DNA from 3 places in the Cupriavidus sp. P-10 genome. Region 1 is predicted to be linked to each of the others. Evidence: predicted binding sites of a transcription regulator. Region 1 holds the regulator's gene; each other region holds the start of a gene.
The links. Region 1 encodes FNR, which switches genes on or off when oxygen is low (the NO sensors DNR and NnrR bind a similar motif). Its sites were predicted from a motif close to TTGATNNNNATCAA; they were not measured.
Positions count from the first base shown of each region.

Region 2: the regulator FNR is predicted to act here: its motif matches at 2,475-2,488, upstream of CTP10_RS04000 (DUF3149 domain-containing protein).
Region 3: the regulator FNR is predicted to act here: its motif matches at 2,282-2,295, upstream of CTP10_RS21065 (universal stress protein).

Region 1 is NZ_AP025170.1:2,178,451-2,182,726, forward strand. Features, by position in the region: gene scpB (SMC-Scp complex subunit ScpB) at 1-289, opposite strand, end outside; gene CTP10_RS10040 (urease accessory protein UreH domain-containing protein) at 840-1,598, opposite strand; gene fnr (fumarate/nitrate reduction transcriptional regulator Fnr) at 1,676-2,401, shown strand; gene CTP10_RS10050 (hypothetical protein) at 2,468-2,713, opposite strand; gene CTP10_RS10055 (FixH family protein) at 2,710-2,919, opposite strand; gene ccoG (cytochrome c oxidase accessory protein CcoG) at 2,955-4,276, opposite strand, start outside.
Region 2 is NZ_AP025170.1:865,888-870,163, reverse strand. Features, by position in the region: gene CTP10_RS04010 (MFS transporter) at 242-1,642, shown strand; gene upp (uracil phosphoribosyltransferase) at 1,802-2,452, shown strand; gene CTP10_RS04000 (DUF3149 domain-containing protein) at 2,603-2,767, shown strand; gene CTP10_RS03995 (helicase HerA-like C-terminal domain-containing protein) at 2,814-4,276, opposite strand, start outside.
Region 3 is NZ_AP025171.1:866,994-871,269, forward strand. Features, by position in the region: gene CTP10_RS21050 (DSD1 family PLP-dependent enzyme) at 1-710, opposite strand, end outside; gene CTP10_RS21055 (LysR family transcriptional regulator) at 825-1,766, shown strand; gene CTP10_RS21060 (hypothetical protein) at 1,872-2,195, shown strand; gene CTP10_RS21065 (universal stress protein) at 2,353-3,189, shown strand; gene CTP10_RS21070 (SRPBCC family protein) at 3,220-3,720, opposite strand; gene CTP10_RS21075 (ArsR/SmtB family transcription factor) at 3,680-4,114, opposite strand; gene sorB (SorB family sulfite dehydrogenase c-type cytochrome subunit) at 4,204-4,276, opposite strand, start outside.

The DNA.
Region 1 (4,276 bases):
TCGCCAGCGTCTCCATCACGGCGCGCGAATATTTCGGCGGCTTTTCAGGATTCAGGCGGTCGAGGTATTCGCGCATTTCGGGGCGGCTCTGGAAGCGCCAGCCGCTGGCCAGCGACACTAGCTCCACGCCGCGCGGGCGCCAGTCCTGGCGCAACTCCTCCAGCAGCACGCGGACGGTGTCCGCGCCGACATCGTCGGCGAACAGCCGTCGCAGATCATTGACGCGCAAAGGTTCCTGCGCGCAGATCAGCGCCGTCTCGAGGACGATCTTCGCCTCTTGGGTATTCATGTTGATGGTGTGCAGCCTGTCTTTGCACCTGCTCCCGGACGGATCCGGGGCACCGGAGATTTTGGATACAGCGACGCCAATGCCATCGCCATCTCATTGCGCAGCTCACCCGGATACCTGCTGCATCCAAGCCGTGCACTTCCATTCTTTGCATCGAGTTGCCGGGTCACTCCGGCAGGAGATCGTTCGCATGCCGCCATGGGCCGGTCAGCGAACCTCTTGCGTGGCACATCCGAAAACCGGACGCTGCTGTCGGCGAACTGAACGCCTCGGACGCAAGAAAAACGGGTATCGGGAGCAAGGCCGGCATCTCCAACACCGCAGTGCCAGCCGGGCTTTGATCTTTTGAACCGGATGGACCGCGGGCCGGGCCGGGCATCGAACCACCAACGCTTCCCGCCGCCGTGGGCGTGCCTTCTGGTAGGAAGGCCGCTTGGCGCTGCTCGCCGTTGCTTACAAAACACCGCGCGATACCGCAATGTTGGCGATTGTATGGCATTCCCGCCCTTGCCCGCAACCATCATTCGCTGCGCCGCGCGCCCCATGCGCCTCAAAAGACCAGGCAGAAACCCTGCTCTGCCAGCGAATGTGGCAGCAACACCGCGCGCGCCAGGCCAAGGGCCCCGAACGCCATGACCGCCACGCCCGCGCCCACCCGCACCGCGCGCCGCCGCGACAGGCTGCGCAGGTAGCCGGACAGCCCCGACAGCACCAGCAGGTTGGGCAGCGTGCCGACGCCGAACACGCCCATCACCAGTGCGCCGGAACCGGCATTGCCGGCGAGCAGCGCAAGCGTCAGCGCACCATAGACCATGCCGCACGGCACCAGCCCCCAGGCCAGTCCAACCCCGTAGCGCCTGGCAAGGCCCCCATGCGCACGCACGAACGCGGGCATGTTGCCGCCTAGCCGGCCCAACTGCCGCGCCACGCCACTGCCAGCCCGCGCCGCCAGCCGCTCCAGCCATGCCACGGTAAAGGCATTGCCGCGCAGCAGGCGCCAGCCCGACCACAGCAGCATGGCGCTGCCGGCACCGAACAGCCAGCGCTGCAACGGCAGGTAATCCTGCTTCCACGCGCCGGCGCCGATCGCGCCCAGCAGCGCGCCTAGCATCATGTAGGTCGAAATCCTGCCCAGGTGCATTGCCAGCAACTCGCCGACCCAGGCAGCACGGCTGCGCACGAAGGTCATGGCCGCAACGCTGCCACGTGGTTGTTCGACTGCCAGCGCGATGCCGCCACACATTGCTGCACAGTGCACGCCGCCCAGCAATGCCAGCATAAAAACGCTAATTAGCACACCAAATGTCAAATCTGGCTCCCTGCCGCATCACATCGCACGGTAAAATGTCCTGATCGCGCCCTCGCATCCAATCTTGCAGGTTCCAATTGCTTACCTCCATTCCAATCACCGAAATGTCGCCCCGTTGCTCCACATGCGCGATGGGGCAACTGTGCCTTCCGGTTGGCATGTCCCAGCAAGACCTTACCAAGATGGACACGCTGGTGCAGGAACGCATCCGGGTCCATAAGGGTGAGACCTTGTATCGCATGGGCGATCCCCTCACCGCGGTTTATGCCGTTCGCTTCGGCACGCTCAAGACGCACGTCACGACCGAAGACGGCCGTTCACAGATTACCGGTTTCCATCTGCCAGGCGAGATCGTCGGACTCGACGGCCTGGGGGAAATGCAGCATGCCTCTGACGCGACCGCGCTGGAAGATACCGAAGTCTGCGTAGTCCGCCTTGGTGACCTCCAGACCCTGTCCGCAGACCTGCCTTCGCTGCAGCACCAGTTCCTGCGGCTGATGGGCAAGGAAATCACGCACGACCAGCTGATGCTGGTGACACTCGGCTCGATGCGCGCCGAAGAGCGCCTGGCCGCGTTCCTGATCAACCTGTCGGAGCGCCTTTCGGCACGCGGGTACTCGTCGACCGAATTCGTGATGCGCATGAGCCGCGAGGAAATCGGCAGCTACCTGGGCCTGAAACTGGAAACCGTCAGCCGCCTGTTCTCGCGCTTCGCTGAAGCCGGCCTGATCCAGATTCGCCAGCGCCACGTGAAGCTGGTGGATCTCGCCGGCATCAAGCAGCTCTACAGCCGTAGCTGCTGACCCTTCCCCACGCCACACCACACCGCATTGCGCTTGCGCCGCACAGGGCGGCGCAAGCATCGCCCTTCACTCCAGCTCGTCGGTATCGCTAAGCCGCGTCGGCATCGTGTACAGCGTCAGGCCGCTGGACAGCGCGCAGAATATCCACGCCAGCAGGAAGCTCATCGTATAGATCGATTCGCGCGACGCCTCGATCGGATGCCCGAAGAACTTCAGGTCACCGGGATCCACGACCGAGAACACCGTCGCGGTGGCGAAGCCCGCCATCAGGAACCCCGGCCACAAGACCCACATCAGCCAGCGCAACCTCATGGCTGCCTCGCTGCGCTCGGCTGAGGCCGCACTGCCTCCGCCTTCTCGACCACCAGTCCATGACGCGCCGCGCCCTGCACCGGCATGTCAGGATGCGACGACGCAAGCCAGATGGTGACGCCGCACGCCACCATCGCGACCAGCGGGCCGCTCATCAACAGCCACGGCCACGGCTCCTTCCACCACGGATTGCCTTGCTGATTCATCATGCCCCCTTAAGTTCTGCACCGAGCGCCTGGCGTCACAGGTCGCGCGGCACGATAAAGCTGGTGGTTTGCCGGATCTCGGCGCTGCCCCGCTCAGTTGCTTCGCTGGTCACCGTCACGCGGATCTTGTGCGTGCCTTGCGCGGCGTATTCGATCGGCACGCGTATGCGGATCGGCAACAGCCGGTTCGACGTCGGCGCCAGCGACTCGGCCTGCTTGTCGTATTCGACCGTCAGGTTTTTCAACTCGTCGCTGTCGGCTCGCACGCTGATGTGCATCGGCCCTTCAGTCGTGTTGATCAGCTGCAGGCGATAGACGTTCTCGATCCAGCGGCCCTCGACTTCCCGGCCCAACGCGCCGCGGTCGCGGATGATGTCCACCTTCAGCGGCGTGCGCAGCGCGATCGAAGCGACGAAGCCCGCAAGCAGCGCAACCCACACCACCGAATAGATGATGACACGCGGGCGCATCAAGCGCTTGCGCGACGCTGCCGCCGACAGCGCCTTGCGCATGGCATTTTCCGACGTGTACCGGATCAGGCCGCGCGGATAGGACATCTTGTCCATGACCTGGTCGCAGGCGTCGATGCAGGCACCGCAGCCGATGCATTCATACTGCAGGCCGTCGCGGATGTCGATGCCGGTCGGGCACACCTGGACGCAAATGCTGCAGTTGACGCAATCGCCCAGGCCCGCCTGGCGATGATCGGTCTTGCGCGAACGGCTGCCACGCGGCTCGCCCCGGCCGATGTCGTAGGTAACGACATAGGTGTCGCGGTCGACCATCACGCTCTGGAAACGCGCGTACGGGCACATGTACTTGCATACCTGCTCGCGCATGAAGCCCGCGTTGCCCCAGGTGGCAAACGCGTAGAACAGCATCCAGAACGTCTGCCACGGGCCCAGCGACAAACTCGCCAGCTCGCCGCCAAGTTCACGAATCGGCGCGAAGTAGCCGATGAAGGTGAACCCAGTCCACAGGGCGATCAGTACCCACAGGAAGTGCTTGGTGGCCTTGAGGCGCAGCTTGCGCAGGCTCCAGGGATCGCCATCCAGGCGGATGCGCGCGATCCGGTCGCCCTCGATCCGCCGCTCGATCCACATGAATATCTCGGTATAGACCGTCTGTGGACAGGCATAGCCGCAAAACAGCCGCCCGGCAATTGCCGTGAACAAGAACAGCGCCAGCGCCGAAATGACCAGCAGCACGGCGAGGTAGATGACATCCTGCGGCCACAGCACCAGCCCGAAGATATAGAACTTGCGTTCGCCAAGGTCGAACAGCACGGCCTGGCGTCCGTTCCACTGGAGCCAGGGCGTGCCGTAGTAAATCAGCTGGGTGAAGAGGACCAGCCAGA
Region 2 (4,276 bases), 1.3 Mb from region 1:
ACACCGGAAGCGCTGGCCCGGGGCTTGCATAGTCCACCGCCGTGCCGACCGGGGATTCGGGCCCGGACAACCAAGGGTAGACAACAAGGAGTGACTATGTCGTATCAGTACCAGGAAGGTGTTGCGAGAGGACTACCTGACCAGTTCTGGCCTCGCTAGCTTGGGGTAGCCACAGGTTTGGCCGCATCGCGGTGCGTGGCTTCCGAATTCAAGAACCAGCCTATAAAGACAGGTAGACAATATGTCGTCATCAATTTCCTCAATGGCAGCATCGACAATCCCCGAGGCGACGATCAGCGCGGCTCCCCACCCAAGCGCGCGGGCATCGACGTCCCAAACCATCACGATCGAGCAAGGCATCCGCGCAGCCGGTGTCGGCCGGTTCCAGTATCGGCTGTTCGGCATTTTCGGCCTGGTCTGGCTGGCTGACGCGATGCAGGTCCTGTCGATCGGGTTCACCGCGCCTTCCATTGCCTCGACATTCGGCATTCCCGTGCCGAGCGCCTTGCAGACCGGGACGATGTTCTTCGTCGGCATGCTGATCGGCGCCTTCGCGTTCGGCCGGCTTGCGGACCGGATCGGCCGCCGGCCCGTCCTGATGATGGCGGTGATCCTTGACGCCATCTGCGGCGTCGCCTCCGCCTTTGCCCCGGACTTCCAGTGGCTGCTGCTGCTGCGCTTCCTGACCGGCATCGGCGTCGGCGGCACGTTGCCCGTCGACTACACCATGATGGCCGAGTTCCTTCCCTCGGACCGGCGCGGCCGCTGGCTGGTCCTGCTGGAGTCCTTCTGGGCCGTCGGCACGATCCTGCTCGCCATCCTGGCCCTGGTCGCCGTCTCGCAAGGCAACGATGCCTGGCGCCTGATCTTCTTTGTCACAGGCCTCCCCGCGCTGGTCGGCGTGGTGGTTCGGTTCTTTGTGCCAGAGTCACCGCTCTACCTGAATAAATCGGGACGCTCGGAAGAGGCACGCGCGGTACTTCAGCGCGTTGCCAAAGCCAATCGGGTTTCGGTGGAAATCGCCCCGCTGGAGCCGCAGAAGATGGAGCGCAAATCGGTCTTCGCGCTGTTCGCGGCCGGATGCCGGCGCCGCAGCATCTGCCTGCTTGCCGCGTGGATGCTGATCTCGATCGCCTATTACGGTGTCTTCGTCTATCTGCCGGTGAAGCTGGCCGGCCAGGGCTTTGGCTTCATGCGTGGCCAGGTCTTCCTGATCCTGCTCGCGCTGGTGCAGCTTCCCGGGTTCGCGCTCGCCGCGCACGGCGTTGAGCGCTGGGGCCGGAAGCCGACCCTGATCGGCTTCCTGCTGCTCAGCGCGGCAGGTTGCATGCTGTATAGCCTGGGCACGTCCACCGGGTTGATCGTCGGCTCCACCCTGCTGATGAGCTTCGCGCTGCTGGGCACCTGGGGCGCACTCTACGCCTTCACGCCGGAAGTGTATCCGACGGACCTGCGGGCCAGCGGGATGGGCACCGCCGGTGCGATGGCACGATTTGGTGGCCTGTTCGCCCCTTCGATCATTGCACCGATCATGGCTACCCAGTTCACGCTGGCGCTTGGGCTGCTTTCGTCCTTCCTTGCCGTGGCGGCCTTCGCGATCTTCATGGTGGATATCGAGTCGAAGGACCGCGCGCTGGACTAAGGCCAGGTAGCGGCAAGCTTGCCGGGTATCGGGCCGCAGCCGCGCTGCGGCCCGCTTCCATTACAATCCGGCTACAACGGCGCGGCGGCCGGCTCCACCCGACCCGGCCGCCCGCTTCACCAGCTTGCTCCTATCCCCGCCGAGCCCTCGCCGCCAGCCATGAAACAAGATCCGCGCTTTCCCAACCTGTTCATCCTCGACCACCCGCTGATCCAGCACAAGCTCTCGCACATGCGCGACAAGGAAACGTCCACGCGCACCTTCCGCGAGTTGCTGCGCGAGATCACGCTGCTGATGGGCTACGAGATCACGCGCAACCTGCCACTGACCACGCGCCGCATCGACACGCCGCTGGTGGAACTGGATGCACCGGTGATCGCCGGCAAGAAGCTGACCATCGTGCCGGTGCTGCGCGCCGGCGTGGGCATGAGCGATGGCCTGGTCGAGCTGATCCCGTCGGCGCGGATCGGCCATATCGGCGTGTACCGCGACGAGCAGCACCGCCCGGTCGAATACCTGGTGCGGCTGCCGGACCTGGAAGACCGCAGCTTTATCCTGTGCGATCCGATGGTGGCGACGGGCTATTCGGCCGTGCATGCGGTGGAAGTGCTCAAACGCCGCGGCGTCAAGGACGAGGCCATCACCTTCGTCGCGCTGGTGGCGGCGCCGGAAGGCGTGGAGGTGTTCCAGAAGGCGCATCCGGGCGTGAAGCTGTTCGTGGCCTCGCTGGACAGCCACCTGGATGCCGACGCGTACATCGTGCCGGGCCTGGGCGATGCGGGCGACCGGCTGTTCGGCACCAAGAACTGACACGAGCCGGACTTGCGCGGGCTTGACCAGCCTCAACAGCCCGCGCCCCATGGCTCCCTACACTGGAGGCCCCCGCTGGCGGCAGCCGCTGGCGGTACTTCCGCCGGCATATGGCGCCAACCACATGCCGCCAACCACAGGGAGCCAACCTTGGAAGCCATCAAGATTCTCTTCAGCACCAGCACCGGCCTGATGAGCCTGGGCGTGATCGTCTTCATCATCGGCATGGGCTGGTTCTTTGCGCGGATGTTTGCGCGCAAGATGCGCGAGGACGCTGCGGCGGCGAAAGCGCAGCAAGGCGCCCGGCGCCACTGAAAACAAAGGGCCGCTGCGCGGCCCTTGTTTCTCCCCTTCGGGTCTTTTACTTTTTCTTCCCGAGCAGGCTGCCCAGCACGCCGCGAATCAGCTCGCGGCCTACCTGCGACCCCACCGTGCGCGCGGCCGACTTGGCCATCGACTCCAAAATCGAATCGCCGCGCCCGCTCTTGCCGGTGCCCTTGGTCAGCGTGCCGAAGATATCCCCCGCGGTACCGAGCCAGCCGCTATCCTGTTCCGCTTCCGGCCGGGCTTCCGGCTGCTTGCCCTTGCCGTTGCCATTGCCATTGGCCACCGTCGGCACGCTGCCGCGCAGCTTCTCGTAAGCCGATTCGCGATCCACGGCCGTCTCGTACGTTCCCGCGACCAGCGAGTTTGCGACCAGCTGCTTGCGCTCCTCATCGGTAGCCGGCCCGATCCGGCTGCCCGGCGGCAGTACCCAGGCGCGCTCGGTCACGCACGGCGTGCCCTTGGCGTCGAGGAACGACACCAGCGCCTCGCCCACCCCAAGCTCGCCGATCGCTGTTTCCAGGTTCAGCTTGGGATTGGCGCGCATGGTGGTGGCCGCCACCTTGACCGCCTTCTGGTCGCGCGGCGTGAACGCGCGCAGCGCGTGCTGCACGCGGTTGCCCAGCTGGCCCAGCACCGTGTCGGGGATGTCCACCGGGTTCTGCGTGACGAAATACACGCCTACGCCCTTGGAGCGGACCAGCCGCACCACCTGCTCGATCTTGTCGAGCAGCGCCTTGGGCGCGTCGTTGAACAGCAGATGCGCCTCGTCGAAGAAGAACACCAGCTTGGGCTTGTCGAGGTCGCCGGCCTCGGGCAGTTTCTCGAACAGCTCGGACAGCATCCACAGCAGGAAGGTCGCGTACAACCGCGGCGAGTTCATCAGCTTGTCCGCCGCCAGGATATTGACCACGCCCTGGCCCTTCTCGGTCTGGATGAAGTCTTCCAGGTTCAGCATCGGCTCGCCGAAGAAGACATCGCCGCCCTGCGACTCCAGCGCCAGCAGCCCGCGCTGGATCGCGCCGACCGAGGCGGTTGAGATATTGCCGTACTCGGTCGTGAACTGCGAGGCATTGTCGCCCACGTACTGCAGCATTGCGCGCAGGTCCTTGGCGTCAAGCAGCAGCAGGCCGTTGGCATCGGCGATGCGGAACACCAGGTTGAGCACGCCCTGCTGGGTGTCGTTGAGCTCCAGCATGCGCGACAGCAGCAGCGGCCCCATGTGCGAGACCGTGGCGCGCACCGGGTGGCCCTTCTGGCCGAACACGTCCCACAGCGTGGTCGGGCATCCGCCCCAGGCCGGTTCGGGCAGGCCCAGGTCGGCCAGGCGCTGCCTGAGCTTGTCAGACAACTGGCCGGACTGCGAAATGCCGGTCAGGTCACCTTTGACGTCCGCCATGAACACCGGCACGCCCAGGCGCGAAAACCCCTGCGCCAGCGTCTGCAGCGTGACGGTCTTGCCGGTGCCGGTCGCGCCCGTGATCAGCCCGTGCCGGTTGC
Region 3 (4,276 bases), on a different replicon from region 1:
GCGCGCACTTCGGTCACGCCCTCCAGGCCTTGCGCGGACAGCGCGGTGGGCGTCGAGCCCACGCTGACCACAGCGCACGGCAGGCCCGCCCCGCGCAGGCGCTGCGCCGCATGCACGCAGCCGGCGCGTTCCTGCTCGGCCATTGCCGCGAGTGCCTCGGGCGTGTCCAGGTCGTAGCTGGAGCCGGCGTGCGTCATCACGCCGCCCAGGCGCGCGCCGCCTTCATGCAGCACGGTGCCGACTTCGAGCAACGCCGGCTCGTCCGGGCGGATGCCCGAGCGGTGGCCGTCGGTATCGATCTCGATCCAGACCTCGAACGCTTCGCCATGCGCGGCGCCGAACGCCACGATGGCGCGTGCGGACTCTACGCTGTCGGTGACGATCCTGAGGTCGCAGCCCTGGCGCCGCAGCGCCAGCGCCTGCGGCAGCTTGCTGGCCACCATGCCAACGCCGTAGAGGATGTCGCTGATGCCGTGGGCAAAGAAATGCGCGGCCTCCTTCAGCGTCGAGACGGTGATGCCGCTGGCGCCCGCATCGATCTGCGCGCGCACGACCGGCGTGCATTTGCTGGTCTTGGCATGGGGGCGGAAGCGCACGCCGAGTGCATCCATGCGCGCCTGCATGCGGTCGATATTGCGCTGCATGCGCACGATGTCGATCACTGCCGCTGGCGTTTCAAGTTGCGCCAGCGGGGTATGGGAAAGGGTCATGTTTTTTCACGGGTGGTTCTGTCAATGGCTGGAGTGGCATGGTTTCCCCAAGTGTAGGAAGCAAACGGTAGCCCGTGGTTAAATGGCGGAACATCAATCGTTAAGCTGAAGTGAATGATCCAGATCGAGGACTTGCGCCTGGTCGATGCGCTCGCGCAGTCGCCGTCGCTGAGCGCGGCCGCGCGTTCGCTCAATGTGACGCCGCCCGCGCTGTCGGCACGGCTGCGCAAGCTGGAGGCCACGCTGGGGCTGGCGCTGGCCACCCGCACCGCCAGGCGGCTGAGCCTGACGCCCGAGGGCGAGCGCTTTGCCCGTGAGGGCACGGCGCTGCTGGCGCAGCTGGAGGCGTTGCCGGAATCGTTCCGGCGCGAGGACAGCCGGCTCACGGGCACGCTGCGCATCGCCGCGCCGTTCGGCTACGGGCGGCACCACGTGGCGCCGCTGCTGGCGCGCTTTGCCGAGCGCCACCCGGGCCTGCGGCTGCAGCTGGACCTGCGCGAGACGCCGTGGCCTGACCGCCATGATTCCGATGCCGTGATCCACGTCGGCGCGGTGCGCGACTCGTCGTGGATCGCGCGCACGCTCGCGCCCAATGCGCGCTGGCTGTGCGCGAGCCCCGGCTACCTGCGCCAGCACGGCACGCCCGCCGAGCCGCGCGACCTGCTCGACCATGCCTGCATCTGCATCCGCGAGAACGATGAGGACGTGACGCTATGGCGCTTCCGCCGGCCAGCCACGCGCGCCGCCAGGCGCCCGCCCGCGCGCGAAACCGTGCGCGTGGTGCCGGCCTATACCAGCAACGACGGCAGCGTCGCGCGCCAGTGGGCGGAACAGGGGCTCGGGCTGGTGCTGCGCTCGGAATGGGATACGGCCGATGCCATCGCGCGCGGCGCGCTGGTGCGGGTGCTGGCCGACTGGGAGTGCGACAGCGCCCCGGTGACCTTGCTGGTGCCCACGCGGCGCGGGCGTACGGCGCGCGTGCAGGCGCTGATGCAGTTCCTGGAGGAGGCGCTGGGCAGCGGACGCGGCAGGGCCGACGGCAAGGGCCGCCGCTAGCGCAGCGAAAGCGCCGGCGCGGTTACACGTTGCTACGTGCCTAACGTTCTGCCAACACCTGCGGCCGCGGGGCGCCGCTACATTGCCGGCCAGGAGGACATCACCATGCGAACAATCCTGGCCGCCTGCGCTCTCGCGGGCGTCGCAGTCATGGGTCCGGGCACCGCCCAGGCCCGCGTCAACGTTGATATCGGCATCGGCGTTCCGGGCTATGCCGTGGCGCCGCCCCCGGTCTACTACGAGCCGGCGCCGGTCTATGTGGCACCACCCCAGCCGGTGGTCGTGGCGCCGGCCTACTACGACGACGGGCATGCCCGCGCCTGGCGCGAACAGCAATGGCGGGAGCGCAAGTGGCGCGAGCGCGAGTGGCGTGAACAGAGGCGGCGCGAGCGGGAATGGCGCCGCTGGCACGATGGCTACGACGATTGAGTGATGCCCGCGGCCTATGGCGCCTGAGCGTCTACGTTCGCTGTCGCTTTCCGTGCGAACCGGATGAAGCGCGGGTTCCGGCCGCCTTGACCCGGGTCAAGGCCCAATCGGTCTTGCCGCCTAGACTGGAAGCAAACAAGACCGAAGCGAGGGCATCATGGCCTACGACAGCATCCTGGTCCACCTGGACGGCAATCCACAGTCCTGCCGCCGCCTGCACCTTGCCGGCCGCCTTGCCAGCGCCGCCGGCTGCCCGCTGATCGGCCTGCTGGCCGGGCGCGTGCCCGACCCCGGCTGGTCCTACCGCACGGGCAATGCCCAGCGCTGCCTGGCCGAAGACCAGGAGCGCCGCCGGCTGCAGCGCGAAAACATGCACTGCGCCTTCGAGGCAGCCACCCGCGAACTGGGGGTCGTGGCCGATTGGCGTGCCGTCGATCGCGACCCCGTCACGCTGGCGCTGCGCGAAGCGCGCGAGGCCGGGCTGATCGTGTCGGGCCAGTACGATGGCGACAATATCGAAGGCCCGGTCGCGCGGCAGTTGCTGGAAGCGCTACTGCTGGAATCCGGCCGGCCCACGCTGGTGGTCCCGTGCGCCGGCGAATTCAGCACCGTCGGCACGCGCGTGCTGCTGGCCTGGAATGGCAGCCGCGAGGCCGCGCGTGCCCTGCATGACGCGCTGCCCCTGCTGGCTGGCGCGCAAGTCCGCGTGCTCGGCGCCCATACCGCTGCCAAGGAGTTGCGCGCCGATGCCACGCCAGTCAGCCACGCGGTGCAGGTGCTGGAACGGCAAGGCGCCTCGGTCGAGGTCGAGCACGGCCCCGGCGGCGCCGACCTGACCATCGGCGAGCTGATCCTGTCGCGCGCCGCGGACTTTGGCGCCGACCTGATCGTGATGGGCGCCTACGGCCATGGCCGGCTGCGTGAGCTTGTGCTTGGCGGCGTGACCCGCGTGCTGCTGCAGTCGATGACCGTGCCGGTGCTGTTCTCGCACTGAAGCCCGCGCCGCCGCAACCTTCTTGCCGTCTTACTTCAGCTGCGAGGCAAATTCCTCCAGCTGCGTGATGCAGGTATTCCAGCCCTCATGGAAGCCCAGTTCTTCATGCTGCTTGCGCGTGGCCTCGTCCGGATGCATCACGCGCGCGGTGTAGCGCGTGCCGTCGCCTTCGTCTTCCATGGTGATGACCGCGGTCATCGACAGCCATGGCGTGGCCGGGCGATAGCCCGCGACCAGTGCCGAGGTGGAGACGATGCGCTCCATCGGCACCACCTCCAGGAAGCAGCCGGGATTGTCGCTGGTGCCACCGTCGGGGCCTTGCATGAAGGTATGGAAGGCGCCGCCGGGGCGCAAGTCGAAGGCGCGCACCTCGGTGGTCCAGGGCTTGGGGCACCACCATTGCCTGAGCAGTTCCGGATCGCTCCACGCGCGCCAGACCTTGGCGCGCGGGGCCTTGAGCAGGCGCGAGATGACCAGGTCCCGGGTGGCTTCAGGGCTTGTGTTGGGGCTTGCGTTGTTTCCGTTCGGCATCAGACAGTTCCTCCTGGTGAAGCGCTTCGACAAAGGCGGCGAGGCGGTCGGTGCGGGCCTCCCAAAGCGCATGTTGATCGGCCAGCCATTGCTGCGCCTCGGACAGCGGCTGCGGCACCAGCTCGCAGGTGCGCACGCGCCCCGTCTTGCGCGAGCGGATCAAACCGCTGCGCTCCAGCACCTGCAGGTGCTTCAGGAACGAGGGCAGTGCCATCGCGAACGGGGCTGCCAGCGCCGAGACCGTTTCCGGACCGCCTCCGAGCATGGTGACGACGGCGCGGCGGGTGGGATCCGCCAGCGCGTAGAAGACGTCGGACAGCTCGGGAACGGCAGATAAGGCGGATTGGGCGGACTGGGCGGACTGGGCGGACTGGTCGGCGTAATGGTTAGCCATGTGGCTAAGTATAGGAATGCCGTCGCGTCTGGCAAGGCAAAAAGGCAAACGCCCCGGCGACGGCCGGGGCGCGATTTGCAGGGCGCGTGTTATTGCTGGCGCACGTAGGCCGCCAACGCGCGTACTTCGTCGGGCTTCAGGCTGGCAAACGGCGGCATCGGC